Regions from separate parts of the Neisseria sp. P0022.S010 genome, predicted to be linked through region 1. Evidence: riboswitches for the same ligand, from Rfam matches in the RefSeq annotation. Region 1 holds a riboswitch; the other holds the start of a gene.

What was found. Region 1 has a riboswitch for glycine ahead of gcvT (glycine cleavage system aminomethyltransferase GcvT). Riboswitches for the same ligand answer to the same signal wherever they lie in the genome.
Region 2: linked by a shared signal. The riboswitch ahead of gcvT (glycine cleavage system aminomethyltransferase GcvT) and the one ahead of gcvT (glycine cleavage system aminomethyltransferase GcvT) in region 1 are both predicted to bind glycine.

What each region holds. Positions count from the first base shown of each region.
Region 1 is NZ_JBQCXF010000022.1:9,792-24,756, reverse strand. Features, by position in the region: gene ACTHUT_RS04440 (chloride channel protein) at 1-340, shown strand, start outside; gene ubiB (ubiquinone biosynthesis regulatory protein kinase UbiB) at 416-1,927, opposite strand; glycine riboswitch at 2,134-2,230, shown strand; gene gcvT (glycine cleavage system aminomethyltransferase GcvT) at 2,440-3,540, shown strand; gene ACTHUT_RS04425 (hypothetical protein) at 3,688-4,227, shown strand; gene gcvH (glycine cleavage system protein GcvH) at 4,263-4,661, shown strand; gene ACTHUT_RS04415 (DNA-3-methyladenine glycosylase I) at 4,769-5,320, shown strand; gene gcvP (aminomethyl-transferring glycine dehydrogenase) at 5,376-8,228, shown strand; gene thiD (bifunctional hydroxymethylpyrimidine kinase/phosphomethylpyrimidine kinase) at 8,455-9,264, shown strand; gene ACTHUT_RS04400 (OsmC family protein) at 9,376-9,795, shown strand; gene ACTHUT_RS04395 (GntR family transcriptional regulator) at 10,055-10,768, shown strand; gene ACTHUT_RS04390 (DeoR/GlpR family DNA-binding transcription regulator) at 10,841-11,620, shown strand; gene ACTHUT_RS04385 (hypothetical protein) at 11,771-12,370, shown strand; gene ACTHUT_RS04380 (glutamine--tRNA ligase/YqeY domain fusion protein) at 12,494-14,182, shown strand; gene ACTHUT_RS04375 (DMT family transporter) at 14,265-14,965, shown strand, end outside.
Region 2 is NZ_JBQCXF010000200.1:195-5,024, reverse strand. Features, by position in the region: partial or broken gene ACTHUT_RS13650 (hypothetical protein) at 1-43, opposite strand, end outside; gene gcvT (glycine cleavage system aminomethyltransferase GcvT) at 127-1,224, opposite strand; glycine riboswitch at 1,435-1,532, opposite strand; gene ubiB (ubiquinone biosynthesis regulatory protein kinase UbiB) at 1,739-3,250, shown strand; gene ACTHUT_RS13635 (chloride channel protein) at 3,326-4,696, opposite strand; partial or broken gene ACTHUT_RS13630 (bifunctional ornithine acetyltransferase/N-acetylglutamate synthase) at 4,774-4,830, opposite strand, start outside.

The DNA of each region.
Region 1 (14,965 bases):
TCCCGGCGGTATCTTTACGCCGTCGTTAACCATCGGCGCGATGATAGGCGAACACATAGCCTCTTTCGCGCAACTGGGCGACGCGTCCAATGTCGCGGTTTTGCTCTGCATGGCCGCATTCCTTGCCGCCGCGACCCAATCGCCGTTGACCGCCGCCGTAGTGGTAATGGAAATGACGGGCGGACAGAATTTGCTGTTTTGGATGCTGCTGACGTGCATCTTCGCTTCGCAAGTCTCGCGCCAATTCTCGCCGCATCCGTTTTACCATGCCGCAGGTTTGCGCTTCAGACGGCATATCGAAGCCGAAAGCGGACATGTTCAGCACGAGAAAAAAGAATAGATAGGCATATAAAAGGCCGTCTGAAAATCAGATTTCAGACGGCCTTTTATATGTCGTTTAAAGCTGTATTGCGGTTTATTTAAACAGCAAAATCAGCAGCAACACAACCGCAATCATACCCAGCCACAGGCTTTGGCGTTGTTGCACTTTGACCAAATGCACATAGGCATCGCGCATTTCCTGTTGGCGGTTTTCATCAACCAACGCATTGATTTTGCGCGGCAGGGAAGGGATGATTTGCGCCCAGTCGGGGGCTTCGTTTTTGAGGTTGCGCCAAAGGGCTTTGGGGCCGACCTGTTCGTTCATCCATTTCACCAAAAACGGTTTGGCGGTTTTCCACAAATCCAAATCGGGATCAAGCTGGCGGCCCAATCCTTCGATGTTGAGCAGCGTTTTTTGCAGCAACACAAGCTGCGGCTGGATTTCGACATTGAAGCGGCGGCTGACTTCAAACAGGCGCATCAGCACCAAGCCGAAGGAAATTTGCGAAATCGGTTTGTTGAACACCGGCTCGCACACGGCACGGACGGCAGCTTCCAATTCTTCCGCACGCGTGTCGGCAGGTACCCAGCCCGATTCGATGTGGGCGGTGGCGACGCGGTGGTAATCGCGGTTGAAAAAGGCGAGGAAGTTGATGGCGAGATAGCGTTTGTCGTAGTCGGTCAGCGTGCCGACGATGCCGAAATCGAGGGCGATGTAGCGGTTGTCGGCGGCGACCAAAATATTGCCGGGGTGCATATCCGCGTGGAAAAAACCGTCGCGGAAAACTTGCGTGAAGAAGATTTCCACGCCGTAATCGGCAAGTTTATGCAAATCGATGCCGTCGGCTTTGAGTTTGGCGATGTCCGATACTGGCGTGCCGTCCATCCATTCGATGGTCAGTACGTCGCTGGTGCAGTAGTCGTAAAATACCTTCGGCACAATCAGCATATCGCTGTTTTGGAAGTTGCGACCGAGCTGGCTGGCATTGGCGGCTTCGCGCATCAAGTCCAATTCGTCGTGCAGGTATTTGTCAAATTCGGCCACCACTTCGCGCGGCTTCAAACGCTTGCCGTCTGAAAACAAACGCTCCACCCAGCCTGCACCAAAGCGCATCAGCGACAAATCCTGTTCGATAACGGGCAAAAGGTTAGGGCGCAAAACTTTCACTGCGACCTGTTCGCCCGAATGCAGGCGGGCTTTGTGTACTTGGGCGATGGACGCGCTGGCGACAGGTTCGGTTTCAAATTCCGCGTACAGCGTTTCGATGGATTGCCCCAGTGATTTTTCGATTTGCGAGCGTGAAAGCTGCGCGTCAAACGGCGGCACTTTGTCTTGCAACCTGGCCAGTTCGACCGCGTAATCATGCGGAATCAAGTCGGGGCGCGTGGACAATACCTGTCCGAATTTGATGAAAATCGGCCCCAGGCTTTCCAAAGCCAAACGCAGGCGTACGGCAGGCGTCTCGTGTTTGAACTTGGACGACTGCGGCAGCATATTGAGAAAAGTCCGCGCCCAACCCGGACGGACCAGCGAGGCAATCAGCTCGGCGAGGCGGTAGCGGTAGAGCGTGCAGAGGATGGTTTTGATGCGTTTGAGGCGGTTCATAGTGGGCGCGGATAAATCGAAAAAACAGAATTATATAGGAAAAACGGATAAGGGCTTCAGACGGCCTGAGACTTTTGCAAAAATGTTTGCCGCATATCCGGCAATTTCGCAAAGGTTTGCGGTCGGCCGTTTTGATAAAAAGATGAATATTCACATCATAAATATTCGTCGGCCACTTGCCCAAACCGCCGATTCAAGCCATAATCGGAGCATGTGCAGGAGAGAGCTACACACAACTACATGTAGCCACCGAAGGCGCAGACACCCTTAAATCGCTCAGGTATCAGGGACTGCACATTGAAACAAACAATCTGGAGAGCGGCGTTTGAATAACGTCCACCGAAGGGGAGAAGGCCGTCTGAACCACCATTCAGACAACCGCGCAAAGCAGTGAGCAGACTGGTTTGCCATCAAGCGGGTATGCCGAAAATCTCAGGTTCAAGGACAGATAGGGTCTTCCGCGCTGTTTATGTGCGGACGGCATCTGAACAATAAATCCGGAGAAGCTGAGAATGACTGCCCTGAAAACCACCCCGTTTCACCAAGCCCATCAAGATGCAGGCGCGAAGCTGGTCGATTTTGCCGGCTGGGAGCTGCCCATCCATTATGGTTCGCAAATCGCCGAACACGAAGCTGTGCGCACCGACGCAGGTATGTTCGACGTATCCCACATGCTCGTTACCGATGTCGCCGGAGCGAACGCCAAAGCCTTTTTCCGCAAACTGATTGCCAACGACGTTGCCAAACTTGCCTTCGTCGGCAAAGCCCTTTATTCCGCGCTGCTCAACGACAACGGTGGTGTGATTGACGACTTGATCGTTTACCGCACCAACGAAGCCGAAACCCAATACCGCATCGTATCCAACGGCGCGACCCGCGAGAAAGACACCGCCCAGTTCCACAAAGTCGGACAAGAATTCGGCGTCGCCTTCAACCCTCGTTACGACCTCGGTATGCTTGCCGTGCAAGGCCCTAAAGCCATTGAAAAACTCCTGACCGTCAAACCCGAATGGGCGGATGTCGTCCACAACCTGAAACCATTCCAAGGCGCGGATTTGGGCAACGATTGGTTTGTCGCCCGCACCGGTTACACCGGCGAAGACGGCGTCGAAGTCATCCTGCCCGGCACCGAAGCCGTCGCATTCTTCAAAGCCCTGCAAGCAGCAGGCGTACAGCCCTGCGGTCTCGGCGCACGCGACACCCTGCGCATGGAAGCCGGCATGAACCTCTACGGCAACGATATGGACGACGACACCAGCCCGCTCGAAGCAGGCATGGGTTGGACGGTCGATTTGAAAGACGAAAACCGCGACTTCGTCGGCAAAGCCGCCTTGCTGGCATTGAAAGAAAAAGGTGTTGCCGTCAAACAAGTCGGTTTGCTGCTCGACAAAGGCGGCATCCTGCGCGCGCATATGGAAGTGTTGACCGACAAAGGTAAAGGCGAAACCACCAGCGGCGTATTCTCGCCCAGCCTGAAACAATCCATCGCCATCGCTCGCGTGCCGAAAGATTTTGACGGCGATACCGCCAAAGTGCTGATTCGCGGCAAAGAAGTCGATGTGCGCGTACTGAAGCTGCCGTTTGTGCGCAACGGTCAAAAACAGTTTGATTAATATCGTTTCAGACGGCCTTTATTTATTAAGGGCCGTCTGAAAGCAGGTTTTAAGGAATTGTTATTTCCTATGAAAGCAACCTTCTGCAATTTATTGTTGGTATTTATGTTATCGGCTTGCGCTTCGTCTGCCGGCGAGCGCGGATTGATGTTTTTCGATACAGAAGGAAAATCCCGTACTGCAACATTTATGAAAACCGTTGGTGGCAATGGAAAGATTGTCGGCGAGGTAACGATAGACGGGGAATATGCTCTTGATATTATCCGCATGAATGATGATTTGAGTATTGCCGTGCAAGATAACAAGGGTAGAAGCCGTGCTTCCGACCTGAAATCGTTGTCGCAAGCGAAATCATTTACCCTGTTTGCGTTCAGCCGTTATGCGGGAACAGTTGAAGTGGATAAAGTATCGGCTGTTACAGGCATTTGTGCAGATTACCGCAGCAAAGGCCTGAAGGTTGCCATTGCAGACAATATGAATTCCAAACAAGGAATCGTTGTATTCCGCGCAAGCGGCATAATGGCAAGTAACAAGCGCAAGATAAACGAAGCATATTTGGATTATTCTGCATCCCCTAAACTTCCTTCCGCCCAAAAACAAAAATTGGAACAAGATAAAAACAATATGATTGCCGTCCATTACGGACGCTTAGAAGAATTAATCGCACGAGGTATCTGCGCACGCTAAGCTGTGCAGAGGCCGTCTGAAAATAACCCCTATCAATGGAGAATCAAACCATGAGCAACATCCCAGCCGAACTGAAATACGTTGCCAGCCACGAATGGCTGCGCCTTGAAGAAGACGGTACCATCACTGTCGGTATTACCCACCACGCGCAAGAGCTGTTGGGCGACATCGTGTTCGTCGAGCTGCCCGAAGTCGGTGCAAACCTGGCTGCCGAAGAGCAAGCCGGTGTGGTTGAGTCTGTGAAAGCAGCGTCCGACGTATACGCGCCGATTGCAGGCGAAGTCGTTGCCGTCAACGAAGATTTGCCCAGCGCGCCGGAAACTGCCAACAGCGACCCTTACGGCGCAGGCTGGTTCTTCAAAATCAAACCTGCCAACCCTGCCGATTACGACGGTCTGTTGACTGCCGAACAATACGCAGGCGAAGTAGCTTGATTTTTGCAAACATCCAAACAGGTTTTACGCCTGTTTGATGGTGCAGGTCTTAGGTCGTCTGAAAAATACTTTCAGACGGCCTTTGTTTCAATTTTTCCTCAATAAACATGAATTACTGCGAATTTGTCGCCACGCTACCCAACGATACGGACAACCCCAACCAACATTATCACAACACGCAATACGGTTTTCCGATTGAGGACGACAATGAATTGTTTGAGCGGCTGGTGTTGGAAATCAATCAGGCAGGATTGAGTTGGACGCTGATGCTGAAGAAGCAGCAGGCATTTCAGACGGCATTTAAAGGTTTCGACATCGAGACGGTCGCCGCATTTGACGAAGCCGATATTGAGCGGCTGCTTGCCGATACAGGCATCGTCCGCAATCGCCTGAAAATTAATGCAGCCATTTATAACGCGCGACAAATCAAACAAATACAGCAAGAATACGGCTCATTCAAAAACTGGCTGGATGCACACCATCCGCTCGACAAGGCTGAATGGGTGAAGCTGTTTAAAAAACATTTCAAATTTGTCGGCGGCGAAATCGTCGGCGAATTTCTGATGAGTACCGGCTACCTGCCCGGCGCGCATGCGGAAAGCTGTCCGGTTTATAGGGAAATATTGGCATGTCGTCCGAAGTGGGCGGAGGCCGTCTGAAACAACATCTGAAAGAAAAAGCGGTTTTGATACCGATAACAAAAAAGGAGTAGAAATGAAACTATCTGAATTATTCAACCCGAACGAATTTGCCGCGCGCCATTTGAGCTTTGGCGACGAGGCTGCGCTTTTGGAAGCGCTCGGCGAGAAGAGCATGGACGATTTTGTCGGCAACACCGTGCCGCAAAGCATCCGTATGCCGTCCGAACTCGATTTGCCCGAAGCCTTGACCGAGGCGGACGCATTGGCGAAATTGAAAGGCATTGCGTCGAAAAACGTGATCAACAAGTCCTATATCGGTTTGGGCTATTACCCGACCCGCGTGCCGAACGTGATTTTGCGCAACGTGTTGGAAAATCCGGGCTGGTACACCGCCTACACGCCGTATCAGGCGGAAATCGCGCAGGGTCGTTTGGAAGCGTTGCTGAACTTCCAACAAGTGTGTATCGATTTGACCGGTTTCCCTGTGGCAGGCGCGTCTTTGTTGGACGAGGCGACCGCCGCCGCCGAAGCGATGGCGATGGCGCATCGCGTGGGCAAGGTGAAATCCGAGCGTTTCTTTGTGGACGAGCGCGTTTATCCGCAGACGTTGGACGTGATGAAAACCCGCGCCAAATATTTCGGCTTTGAGCTGGTGGTCGGCGATTTTGCCCAAGCGGATGAAGGCGAATACTTTGGCGCGCTGTTCCAATACGTCGGCAAAGACGGCGACGTGCAAGACTTGCAGGACGTTATCGGCCGTCTGAAAGCCAAAGGCACAATCGTTGCCGTTGCCGCCGACATCATGAGCTTGGTTTTGCTGAAATCGCCTGCCGAATTGGGCGCGGATATTGCTTTGGGCAACACCCAACGCTTCGGCGTACCGATGGGCTTCGGCGGGCCGCACGCTGCTTATTTTGCGTTTAAAGACGAGTTCAAACGTTCCGCCCCGGGCCGCATCATCGGCGTATCCAAAGACGCATCGGGCAAACCTGCCTTGCGCATGGCTTTGTCCACCCGCGAGCAACACATCCGCCGCGAAAAAGCGACATCCAATATTTGTACCGCACAAGCATTGCTGGCGAACTTGGCCGGCATGTACGCCGTTTACCACGGCCCCGAAGGCGTGAAACGCATCGCCAACCGTATTCACGCGCTGGCTTCTGCCTTTGCCGATGCGCTGGTTTCAGACGGCCTGAATGTGGTTCACAAAGTCTTCTTCGATACCGTTACCGTTGATTTCGGCAGCAAAGAGAAAGCAGACCAAGTGTTTGCCGCTGCTTTGAAGTCGGGTTACAACCTGCGCCGCGTCAACGATACTCAAGTTGCGGCTGCATTCCATGAAACTTCGACACGCGAAGATTTAACCGATTTGTACCGCGCGTTTACCGGCAAGGATACGGCTACATTTGCCGATGACGTCAAAGGCCGTCTGAACGCCGAGTTGCTGCGTCAGGACGACATTCTGCAACATCCCGTGTTCAACCGTTACCACACCGAACACGAAATGTTGCGCTACCTGAAAAAACTCGAAGACCGCGATTTGGCGATGAACCGCAGCATGATTTCGCTCGGTAGCTGCACCATGAAGCTCAATGCGACTGCAGAAATGTTGCCGATTACTTGGGCAGAGTTCACCGACATCCACCCCTACGCCCCCAAAGACCAAGCCGCAGGCTACCGCGAACTCTTGACCGACATGGAAAACAGCCTGAAAGCCATCACCGGCTTTGACGCAATTTCCTTCCAGCCCAACTCCGGCGCGCAGGGTGAATACAGCGGCATGCTCTCCATCCGCCGCTATCAAGAAGCCAACGGCGAGGGACACCGCAACATCTGCCTGATTCCCAAATCCGCCCACGGCACCAACCCCGCCACTGCCGCCATGCTGGGTTTGAAAGTCGTCGTCGTTGATACCGACGAACACGGCAACGTCAACATCGACGATTTGAAAGCCAAAGCCGAGCAACACCGCGACGCTTTGTCCGCCATCATGATTACCTACCCGTCCACCCACGGCGTGTACGAAGAAGGCATCCGCGACATCTGCCGCATCATCCATGAAAACGGCGGACAGGTTTACATGGACGGCGCCAACCTCAACGCCCAAATCGGCATCATGCAGCCTGCGGAGGTCGGTGCGGACGTGTTGCACATGAACCTGCACAAAACCTTCTGTATCCCTCACGGCGGCGGCGGCCCGGGCGTCGGCCCTATCGGTTTGAAAGCCCACCTCGCTCCGTTTGCACCGGGACACGCCTTGACCGACACCCACAGCGCCAGTGCCGACCAAACCGCCGTTGCTGCTGCGGCCTTCGGTTCTGCGTCCATCCTGCCGATTACTTGGATGTACCTGACCATGATGGGCAAACAAGGCATGGAACAGGCAACGCGCTGGGCATTGCTCAATGCCAACTACGTCGCCAAACGCCTGAGCGAAGATTATCCGATTCTGTATGCAGGCAAAAACGGCCGCGTCGCACATGAATGTATCGTTGATTTGCGTCCGCTCAAAGCCGAAAGCGGCATCACAGAAACCGACATTGCCAAACGCCTGATGGACTACGGTTTCCACGCGCCGACGGTTTCCTTCCCCGTTGCCGGCACGCTGATGATCGAGCCGACCGAGAGCGAAAGCAAAGCCGAACTCGACCGCTTCATCGCTGCCCTGAAACAAATCAAACAGGAAGTGCTGAAAGTCGAGCGCGGCGAATGGCCGAAAGACGACAATCCGCTGGTCAACGCCCCGCACACCGCCGCCGACGTAACCGGTGAATGGGCGCATCCGTATTCCCGCGAAGAAGCCGTCTTCCCGCTGCCGTTCGTGCGTGAAAACAAATTCTGGCCGAGCGTGAAACGTTTGGATGAGGTCTATGGCGACCGCAATCTGGTTTGCTCCTGCTTGCCGATTGACGCATACGAAGATTAAGCCTGAATAGGTTTAACATTGAACAGGCCGTCTGAAAATGAAAATAGTTTTCAGACGGCCTTTTGTTTGTTAAGATATTCCGCCCGAGAACGTACGTTTGTTTTGGGTAAAACAACAAATAAGGCTTTCGGAAAGATAGACGGCGCATGCCTTTGTTTGCGGATAAAACCAAAACGGCTTTCAACAACGATAAGCAAAAGGCCGTCTGAAAAACAAGGAGGACACGATGGACGAACTTTTTATTCAAACGCTGACGATTGCCGGTTCCGATTCCGGCGGCGGCGCAGGCATACAGGCGGATTTGAAGACATTTCAAATGCGTGGCGTGTTCGGTACCAGCGTACTGACCGCGGTTACTGCACAAAATACTTTGGGCGTATCGGCGGTGCATCCGATACCGACCGACATGATTGCCGCGCAGATTGCCGCGATTCAGGAGGATTTTCAAATCCGCGCCTATAAAATCGGCATGCTGGGTACGGCGGAAATCATCGAATGCGTAGCGGAACAAACCGCCGAATGCGATTTCGGCAAACGCGTGTTGGACCCGGTCATGATTGCCAAAGGCGGCGCGCCGTTGTTGGAAAATTCAGCCGTCGAAGCCATGAAACGCCTGCTGCTGCCGCATACGGACGTATTGACCCCCAATCTGCCCGAAGCGCAGGCCTTGACGGGTATTAATATTGAAAACCGCCAAGATGCGGAACGCGCCGCTAAAATTCTTCAGGATTGGGGTGTGAAAAATGTGGTGATTAAAGGCGGCCATCTTGCCGACAGTCAAAGCGAATATTGCACCGACTGGCTGTTTACGCCAAACGAAACCATCGAGCTGAACAGCAAACGTTTCCCAACGCCGCATACGCATGGCACAGGCTGCACGTTTTCGGCCTGCATTGCTGCCGAGCTGGCAAAAGGGTTTAGCGTGCCCGAGGCGGTTCAAACGGCAAAAAACTATATTGCCGCCGCCATTTCCCATCCTTTGGGCATCGGGGCAGGGCACGGGCCAGTCAACCATTGGGCGTATCGGGACGAATAACGCGTTCGGCCCGATTGTAATTGATTGTATTTTTCAGACGGCCTGACTAGGTTTATTACTAGGAATTGTTTACAATATCGGATTAATGCTTTTACGGATAAAAAAGACACCATGCAAGTTACCTCAAAATGGATAGACGGAATGTGCTTCGTCGGTACAACGGCAAACGGACACAGCGTCGTAATGGAAGGCGCGGCGGCTGAAGGCGAAGTCAAACGCGGCCCCAGCCCGATGGAAATGCTGTTGTTGGGTGTAGCAGGCTGCTCCAGCATCGATGTGGTGATGATTGCCGAGAAACAACGCCAAAGAATTACCGACTGCCGTGCCGAAGTGACTGCCAAACGCGCCGACACCGCGCCGCGCGTGTTTACCGAAATCCATATCCATTTCAAAGTGTATGGTCGGGATTTGCAAGAAAGCGCGATTGAACGCGCCGTACAGATGTCTGCCGAAAAATATTGCTCCGCATCGATTATGCTGGGCAAAGCGGCAAAAATGAGCCACAGCTTCGAAATTGTCGAAGCAGAATAGGGCGGTTTTCAAGGAAAAAGCCGGAGCGTGAAACGGCTGCCCACAAAAAAGCAGATATATTCACGCATTAACATGAATATATCTGCTTGCTTTTTATTCCTTTTTCTCTCTCTCTATCAGCCTTTATAACTTGGCTTGTTGACCTCATTGTGCAAGTTTCGTTTAACATTGTCAACAATTTTTAATTATATTTTAACCAACCCTGAAATATGCAGGTCTGCAAGCCATTGCGCCTCAACACAAATACTGGGGAAACATTATGGATTACGAAAATAATACCAACGTTGCGCCTGCAACTTCATCGCTTATTTTGGAAGAGCGTCACGATTCCGAGCTCTTCCGCGTGTACGCATTGATTTTGGACGGGATTACCGACCATCTGCTGCTGCCGGGTAAAAAACTGACCGAGTCCGAGCTTTGCCGACAAATGGTTTGCTCGCGCAATACCGTGCGTGGCGCATTATCGCTTTTGGCACACGACAAAATCGTCGATTTGCAGCCCAATCGCGGCGCATTTGTCCATGTGCCGGACTTGAAAGAAATGAAAGACGTGTTCAACACGCGTATCGAAATGGAAAGCATGATTCTGAGCGTCCTCATCGATATGCCTGATTTGGAAACGCGTTTGAAACCGCTTTACTCTATGATTGAGCAAGAGGGCGCAGCCTCCGAAAGCGGCGACCGCGTGGGTTGGAACCGCCTGTCCAATGCCTTCCATGTCGAATTGGCGCGGCTGCTGGACAACGATGTCCTGTTTGAAATCATGAATACCTTGTGTGCACGTTCTTCATTGATTGTGGCTGTTTCCGATCCGCTTCGCAAAGAAAAGCGCAACATCGATTCAAATTCGCACCATGAACACCGAGAAATCCTCGATTTGTTGTTGGCAGGCAAGCGCAACCGTGTGACCAAAGTCATGCGCCGCCACTTGAGCGCGTGCATCGAACGCTTGGAACAGAAACTCGAAATGTAATCGGTTTGACAATAAAAAGGCCGTCTGAAATATTCAGACGGCCATTGGTTTATCCCTGCAAAGCAAAACGCCATGAAACCCAAAATCCAAAGACACGAACATATCCTCACCCTTATCCGCGAACATAACTTCATGACGGTGGAAGAGCTGGCAGCGAATTTGGATGTGACGCCGCAAACCATACGCCGCGATGTGCAGGAATTGAGCGAAACCGGACAACTCAAACGCTATCACGGCGGCGCGTCTTTGGGCGACGTTTCAGTCGTAACGGCAGGGCAGGAGCGGCGCAACCATCAGCAACAGGAAAAAAACGCCATTGCCAGGCTGATTGCTTCCACCATTCCCGACAATGCCTCGCTCTTTATCAGCATCGGCACAACCATGGAAGCCGTCGCTGCCGAGTTGGTTAGACAGCGTAAAAACCTGCGGATTATCACCAACAACATTTACGCCGCCTCCATCACCGCGGCGCGTACCGACTACACGGTTATCATCGCTTCCGGCGTGGTCCGCCCCTTGGATGGCGGCATTACGGGCGTGGCGACCGTCGATTTCATCAACCAATTCAAAGTCGACTATGCCATCATGAGTACCCACGGCATAGAAAACGACGGCTCGCTTTTGGATGACGATTACAAGGAAGTCAGCGTCATGCAGGCGATGGTGAACAATGCCCGCGTGCGCTATCTCGGCGTCGATCACAGCAAGTTTAACAGCAATGCCCTGGTCAGACTGGGCGATATCGGCGCATTTGATAAGCTATTTACCGACCGCACACCATCCGCCGCCATGCAGAAAACCCTAAATGAGCGCGGCGTGGCGTGGCAGGTTGCCGAACTTATGCCGCTTTGAGTTCGGTTGTTATAAAAAATTAATGAAATTCGGGTACAATGGGGAGGCATTTTCAGATGGCTGTTATTTGATGAGTAGGCCGTCTGAAATCCAATCATCCGTCCATAAATGTTCTTTGATTCAGGAGAACAGTTTTGAAAAGCAGTAAAGATGAATTTTCCCCGTATTAGCGAAAAAAAATTTGCCGGCCTTTCATTGGCAGGCAGTATCGTTATTATCATCACTACTTCGATATGGTTCTATCTGGTAGGTCCTGAAGGTTTTGACAGCACATTGATTGCCGGTATGTTGATGCTTGTCTCGGCGAATCTGGTTTATGCTCTGTTTTACCGGCGTTTGCGTCCCGCTACGTTGGCGGGCAGCTTGTGGGCGACAGCCATCGTTTGGGTTTGGTATATGATAGAGGTGCTCGATGAGCTCGCTTACATTCGGCACGGTTCAGGTGATTTGTGGTTTGTGTTGCCTTTATTCTATGGCATCTCGCTGATTGCTTCCATTATCGCCACCGCAGCCCGCACCAAGCTGCTCTCTTTGGAAAAATCCTCGCTTCAAGCATTTTGGGCGTCTATGAGCTGGTCTTTTATCGGCAATGCCGGTTTGCTTTGGATTTTTTACCCAATCGCACTTTTGATTATTTTAGGTATCGTTCTGTTGATTAATCTGCTGGTCAAGTTGATCGATTCATCAATGGCACCCAAACGTATGGAAGACAATACTTCCAACCATTCCAATCTTCCATCAGATTCATAATTACCCATGCAGAGGTCGTCTGAAATGGTTTTCGGACGACCTCTGTGACTTGTATTTACTGTAAAGCCGTCCTGTTTTCAGGTAAAATCGGTACGACATAATATTTTCAGATAGCTCCCGACCATGCTCAATAAAGACCAATTCGCGGACAACCACTTTATCCGCACTATCATCGAAGAAGACCTAAAAAGCGGCAAACACGAAGCCATTCAAACCCGCTTCCCGCCCGAACCCAACGGCTACCTGCACATCGGTCACGCCAAATCCATCTGCTTAAACTTCGGTTTGGCTTATATTTATGACGGCTTGTGCAACCTGCGTTTCGATGACACCAACCCCGAAAAAGAAAACGACGAATACGTCAACGCCATCAAAGAAGACGTTGAGTGGCTTGGTTTCCATTGGGCGGGCGAACCGCGTTTCGCTTCCAACTATTTCGACCAGCTGTATGACTACGCCGTCGGTTTAATCAAAGACGGCAAGGCCTATGTCGATGATTTGACGCCCGAAGAAATGCGCGAATACCGCGGCACGCTGACTGAAGCGGGCAAAAACAGCCCTTATCGCGACCGCAGCGTCGAAGAAAACCTCGACCTGTTTACGCGCATGAAAAACGGCGAATTCCCCGACGGCAGCAAAACCCTGCGCCTGAAAATTGACATGGCATCAGGCAACATTAATATGCGCGACCCCGTCATCTACCGCATCCGCCGCGCCCATCACCACAACACCGGCGACAAATGGTGCATCTACCCGATGTACGATTACACGCATTGCATTTCCGATGCCATCGAAGGCATCACGCATTCCTTGTGTACACTCGAATTTGAAGCACACCGTCCACTGTACGACTGGGTGTTGGACAACATTCCTGCGCCGCACGCCACGCGTCCGCGCCAATACGAGTTTTCCCGTTTGGAGCTTCTGTATTCCATCACGTCCAAACGCAAGCTGAACCAACTGGTTTCAGACGGCCACGTTGCCGGCTGGGATGATCCGCGTATGCCGACCATTTCCGGTATGCGCCGCCGCGGCTACACGCCGGAAGGCCTGCGCTTGTTTGCCAAACGCGCCGGTATTTCCAAATCTGAAAACATCGTCGATATGAGCGTGTTGGAAGGCGCGATTCGTGAAGAGCTGGAAAACTCCGCACCGCGCCTGATGGCGGTTTTGAACCCGCTCAAAGTCACCCTGACCAACTTTGAAGCCGGCAAAACCCAAAGCCGCCGTGCCACGTTCCATCCGAACCACGAAGAAATGGGCGATCGCGAAGTGCCTGTTTCCCAAACCATCTACATCGAAGCCGACGACTTTGCCGAAAATCCGCCCAAAGGCTTCAAACGCCTGATTCCCGGCGGTGAAGTGCGCTTGCGCCACGGCTATGTCATCAAGTGCGATGAAGTAGTAAAAGACGAAGCAGGCAATGTGGTTGAACTCAAATGCAGCATCGACCACGATACCTTGGGCAAAAATCCCGAAGGCCGCAAAGTCAAAGGCGTGATTCACTGGGTGTCTGCCGAACACGCCGCCGAAATCAAAGTCCGTCTGTACGACCGCCTCTTTACCGTCGAACGTCCCGATGCCGTGCGCGGCGAAGACGGCAACTACCTGCCGTTTACCGATTTCCTCAACCCTGAATCCATCAAGGAAATCACCGCCTACGCCGAGCCTGTCGCAAAAGATTTGCCGGCAGAGAGCCGTTGGCAGTTTGAGCGCATCGGCTATTTCGTCACCGACCGCAAAGACCACAGCAAAGACACGCCGGTGTTTAACCGAACGGTAACGCTGAAAGATTCTTGGCAGCCTAAGTAATCTGTTTGCAGTCGCTAAATTGAAGGCCGTCTGAAAACTTGAAATCCGGTTTTCAGACGGCCTTTGTCGATAAAGGGATGAGATGGAACGTTATTCTGTACATTTGAAACTGCTGGGAATGGCGGTGTTGTGGGGCGCGTCCTGGCCGATGGGGCGGGTGCTGGGGCAGTCGCTGCCGCCGCTGACGGGCGGGGCGGTTCGGTTTGTCTTGGCTTCGGTTTTGTTGTTGGGCTGGTTGTTTGCGCGTAGCAGGTTCACGACTTTGGCGGCTTTGTCGGCGCGGCAATGGCTGGGTTTGACGGCGGCTGCTTCCGTCGGCGTGTGCGGCTATGCGGTGTTTTTTATGCTGGGTTTGCAGACTATGCCGGCAGGCAAGGCGGCGGTGGTTGTGGCGGTGAATCCCGTGTTGACGCTACTGTTGGCAACTTGGTTTTTCGGCGAGCGTTTAAATGCGAAGATTTTGGCGGGTATGCTGCTGGCGGTCGGCGGTGCCATTATGGTGGTAACGCAAGGGCAGCCGTTGACGGTATTGTCGGGTGGCATCAAGGCGGGGGAGTGGCTGATTTTCGGCTGCGTGGTCTGTTGGGCGGCTTATACCTTAATCGGTCGCGCGGTTTTGCGCGGGATAGATGCGCTGACGGTAACGACGGCAACGTCGTTCATCGGCGCGCTGATGTTGTCAGTGGTGGCGTTGTGGACGGACGGATTGCCTTTTGAGGCAATGGCGGCGATGGATGCACGCGGTTGGACGGCATTGGCGTGGCTGGTCATCGGCGCGACGGT
Region 2 (4,830 bases), on a different contig from region 1:
CCCAAAATGTAGCTGCAATTGTTATAACCTTACTTTTTCTCATAAAAGTTACCTATTTCATTTTGAATTCATAATTTTCGAAGAGGACAGTAAATTACGTCCTCGTTACGAAAACTAATCTAACGTTTAAAACTGTTTCTGTCCGTTGCGGACAAACGGCAGCTTCAGTACGCGTACGTCCACTTCTTTACCACGCATCAGCACTTTGGCGGTATCGCCGTCAAAGTCTTTCGGTACGCGCGCGATGGCGATGGATTGTTTCAGGCTTGGCGAGAATACGCCGCTGGTGGTTTCTCCTTGGCCTTTGTCGGTCAACACTTCCATATGCGCGCGCAGGATGCCGCCTTTATCGAGCAACAGGCCGACCTGTTTGACGGCAACGCCTTTTTCTTTCAATGCCAGCAAAGCAGTTTTACCGACGAAATCGCGGCTTTCGTCTTTCAAGTCAACCGTCCAACCCATGCCTGCTTCGAGCGGGCTGGTATTGTCGTCCATATCGTTGCCATAGAGGTTCATACCGGCTTCCATGCGCAGGGTGTCGCGTGCGCCGAGGCCGCAAGGCTGTACGCCTGCTGCTTGCAGGGCTTTGAAGAATGCGACGGCTTCAGTGCCGGGCAGGATGACTTCGACGCCGTCTTCACCGGTGTAGCCGGTGCGGGCGACAAACCAGTCGTTGCCCAAGTCTGCACCTTGGAACGGTTTGAGGCCGCGAATCACGTCTGCCCATTCAGGTTTGACGGTCAGGAGTTTTTCGATGGCTTTCGGGCCTTGTACGGCAAGCATGCCGAGGTCGTAGCGCGGATTGAAGGCAACGCCGAACTCTTGTCCGACTTTGTGGAATTGCGCCGTATCTTTTTCACGGGTCGCGCCGTTGGACACGATGCGGTATTGGGTTTCGGCTTCGTTGGTACGGTAAACGATCAAGTCGTCAATCACGCCGCCGTTGTCGTTGAGCAGCGCGGAATAAAGGGCTTTGCCGACGAAAGCGAGTTTGGCAACGTCGTTGGCAATCAGTTTGCGGAAAAAGGCTTTTGCGTTCGCTCCGGCGACGTCGGTAACGAGCATATGGGATACGTCGAACATGCCTGCGTCGGTGCGCACGGCTTCGTGTTCGGCGATTTGCGAACCATAATGGATGGGCAGCTCCCAGCCGGCAAAATCGACCAGCTTCGCGCCTGCATCTTGATGGGCTTGATGAAATGGGGTGGTTTTCAGAGCAGTCATTCTCAAGTTTCTCCGGATTTTTTGTTCAGATGCCGCCCGCGCACCTGTGCGCGGATGACCCTATCTGTCCTTGAACCTGAGATTTTCGGCTGTATCCGCATGATGGCAAACCAGTCTGCTCACTGCTTTGCGCGGTTGTCTGAATGGTGGTTCAGACGGCCTTCTCCCCTTCGGTGGACGTTATTCTAACGCCGCTCTCCAGATTGTTTGTTTCAATGTGCAGTCCCTGATACCTGAGCGATTTAAGGGTGTCTGCGCCTTCGGTGGTTACATTGTAGTTGGGTGTAACACTCTCCTGCACATTTCCCGATTATGTCTTGAATCGGCGGTTTGGGCAAGTAGCCGACGAATATTTATGATGTGAATATTCGTCTTTTTATTGAGGCGGCAAAACCTTAGCCTTTATAAAATTGTTAGCCATGCGGCAAATGTTTTTGCAAAAGTCTCAGGCCGTCTGAAGCCCTTGGCCGTTTTTCCTATATAATTCTGTTTTTTCGATTTATCTGCGTCCATCATGAACCGCCTCAAACGCATTAAAACCATCCTCTGCACGCTCTACCGCTACCGCCTTGCCGAGCTGATTGCCTCGCTGGTCCGTCCGGGTTGGGCGCGGACTTTCCTCAATATGCTGCCGCAGTCGTCCAAGTTCAAACACGAGACGCCTGCCGTGCGCCTGCGTTTGGCGTTGGAAAGCCTGGGGCCAATTTTCATCAAATTCGGACAGGTATTGTCCACGCGTCCCGATTTGATTCCGCACGATTACGCGGTCGAACTGGCAAGGCTGCAAGACAAAGTGCCGTCGTTTGACGCGCAGCTTTCACGCTCGCAAATCGAAAAATCTTTGGGCCAATCCATCGACACTTTATACGCGGAATTTGAAACAGAGCCTGTCGCCAGCGCGTCCATCGCCCAAGTACACAAAGCCCGCCTGCATTCTGGCGAACAGGTCGCAGTGAAAGTCTTGCGCCCCAACCTTTTGCCCGTTATCGAACAGGATTTGTCGCTGATGCGCTTTGGCGCAGGCTGGGTGGAACGTTTGTTTTCAGACGGCAAGCGTTTGAAGCCGCGCGAAGTGGTGGCCGAATTTGACAAATACCTGCACGACGAATTGGACTTGATGCGCGAAGCCGCCAATGCCAGCCAACTCGGGCGCAATTTCCAAAACAGCAATATGCTGATTGTGCCGAAGGTGTTTTACGACTACTGCACCAGCGATGTACTGACCATCGAATGGATGGACGGCACGCCGGTATCCGATATCGCCAAACTTAAAGCAGACGGCATTGATTTACACAAACTCGCCGATTACGGCGTGGAAATCTTCTTCACGCAAGTTTTCCGCGACGGCTTTTTCCATGCCGATATGCACCCCGGCAATATTCTGGTCGCCGCCGACAACCGCTACATCGCCCTCGATTTCGGCATCGTCGGCACGCTGACCGATTACGACAAACGCTATCTCGCCATCAACTTCCTCGCCTTCTTTAACCGCGATTACCACCGCGTCGCCACCGCCCACATCGAATCGGGCTGGGTGCCTGCCGACACGCGTGCGGAAGAATTGGAAGCCGCTGTCCGCGCCGTGTGCGAGCCTGTGTTCAACAAACCGATTTCGCAGATTTCCTTCGGCTTGGTGCTGATGCGCCTGTTTGAAGTCAGCCGCCGCTTCAATGTCGAAATCCAGCCGCAGCTGGTATTGCTGCAAAAAACGCTGCTCAACATCGAAGGCTTGGGCCGCCAGCTCGATCCCGATTTGGACTTGTGGAAAACCGCCAAACCGTTTTTGGTGCGCTGGATGAACGAACAGGTCGGCCCCAAAGCCCTTTGGCGCAACCTCAAAAACGAAGTTCCCGATTGGGCGCAAATCATCCCTTCCCTGCCGCGCAAAATCAGTGCGCTGATTGATGAAAACCGCCAGCAGGAAATGCGCGATGCCTATGTACATTTGGTTAAAGTACAGCAACGCCAAAGCCTGTGGCTGGGTGTGATTGCGGTTGTTTTGCTGCTGATTTTGCTGTTTAAGTAAACCGTAATACAGCTTTAAACGACATAATAAAGGCCGTCTGAAATTTAGTTTTCAGACGGCCTTTTATATACCGACCTATTCTTTTTTCTCGTGCTGAACATGTCCGCTTTCAGCTTCAATATGCCGTCTGAAGCGCAAACCTGCGGCATGGTAAAACGGATGCGGCGAGAATTGGCGCGATACTTGCGAAGCGAAGATGCAAGTCAGCAACATCCAAAACAGTAAATTCTGTCCGCCCGTCATTTCCATGACCACCACGGCGGCGGTCAACGGCGATTGAGTCGCGGCGGCAAGGAATGCGGCCATGCAGAGCAAAACTGCGACATTGGACGCGTCGCCCAGTTGCGCGAAAGAAGCCATGTGTTCGCCTATCATCGCGCCGATGGTTAACGACGGCGTGAAGATGCCGCCGGGAATACCTGCCCAGTAGCTGAACACGGTCGCCGCCCATTTTGCGGCGGCCAAGCCGATCGGCGCTTCATACGCGCCTTTGAGTGCGGCGGCGGCTTCGTGATAGCCCGTGCCATAGGTTTTGCCTTGATAAAACGTACCGAGCAGCGCCAGCAAGATACCCATTGCAAAGGCGACCACCAACAAATGACGGCGGATGAAACTGCGCCAGCGCACCGGAGCGAATGCTGCCGCGCCGCGATACAAAAAGCTGCCGAACAATCCGCCTGCCACACCGCAGACGATGCCCGACACCGCAGCCCACATCAGCATGTTTGGCAGCTCATGCCCTTGAAAACCTGAGAAATACGGGTTGTTGCCCTGTATCGCCACTTGGATGAAACCGGCCGCCAACACGCCCATCAGGATTTGACGTTCCCAACGCAAAAGCACGCCGCGCCCCAATTCTTCGATGGCAAAGACCACACCGGCCAAAGGCGCGTTAAACGCCGCCGCCAAACCACCGGCCGCACCTGCGGCAATCAAATCGTTTTCCTGCATACCCCTAAACGCCAGCCCGTGCTTTTTACACCACGCGCCCCAAGCGTTCATCACCGCCGCGCCCACTTGCACAGACGGCCCTTCCCTGCCGATAGACGCGCCCAACAGCATGGCGCAAAACGTCAGCGGAATTTTGAAAAAGGTTTCGCCCAAACGAATCAACCGGGTTTTCTGCGCGCCATAAGGCAAAGACAAAGAAGCGATAACCTGCGGAATACCGCTGCCGGAAGTGTACGGCGCAAATTTTCGCGTAAACCATGCCAAAAGCGGCAAACCCAGCGGCAAAACCACCCACGCAAACCACGGATATTTTCCCACCAACAAGGCGTTCCATTCCAAAGCCAAATCCGCCAAGTACGCAAACATCAAAGCCGTCAGGGCAACCAATGCCGATCCTGCCAGCAAAAACAGAAGGGCAATGCTCTTTTTCGACAGGCGTTTGGTTTGGCGGATTTTGTGGGCAAGGCGCGCCGCCCAAGTCTGGGGAAATTTCATCATAAACACGCAGTCAATGTGTTCAGACGGCCTTGATACTTTTCTCAAAGGCCGTCTGAAAACAAGGATAAAGGTTTTTAAGAACGGTAATCCGCGTTAATCGACACATATTCGTGCGACAAATCGCAGGTATA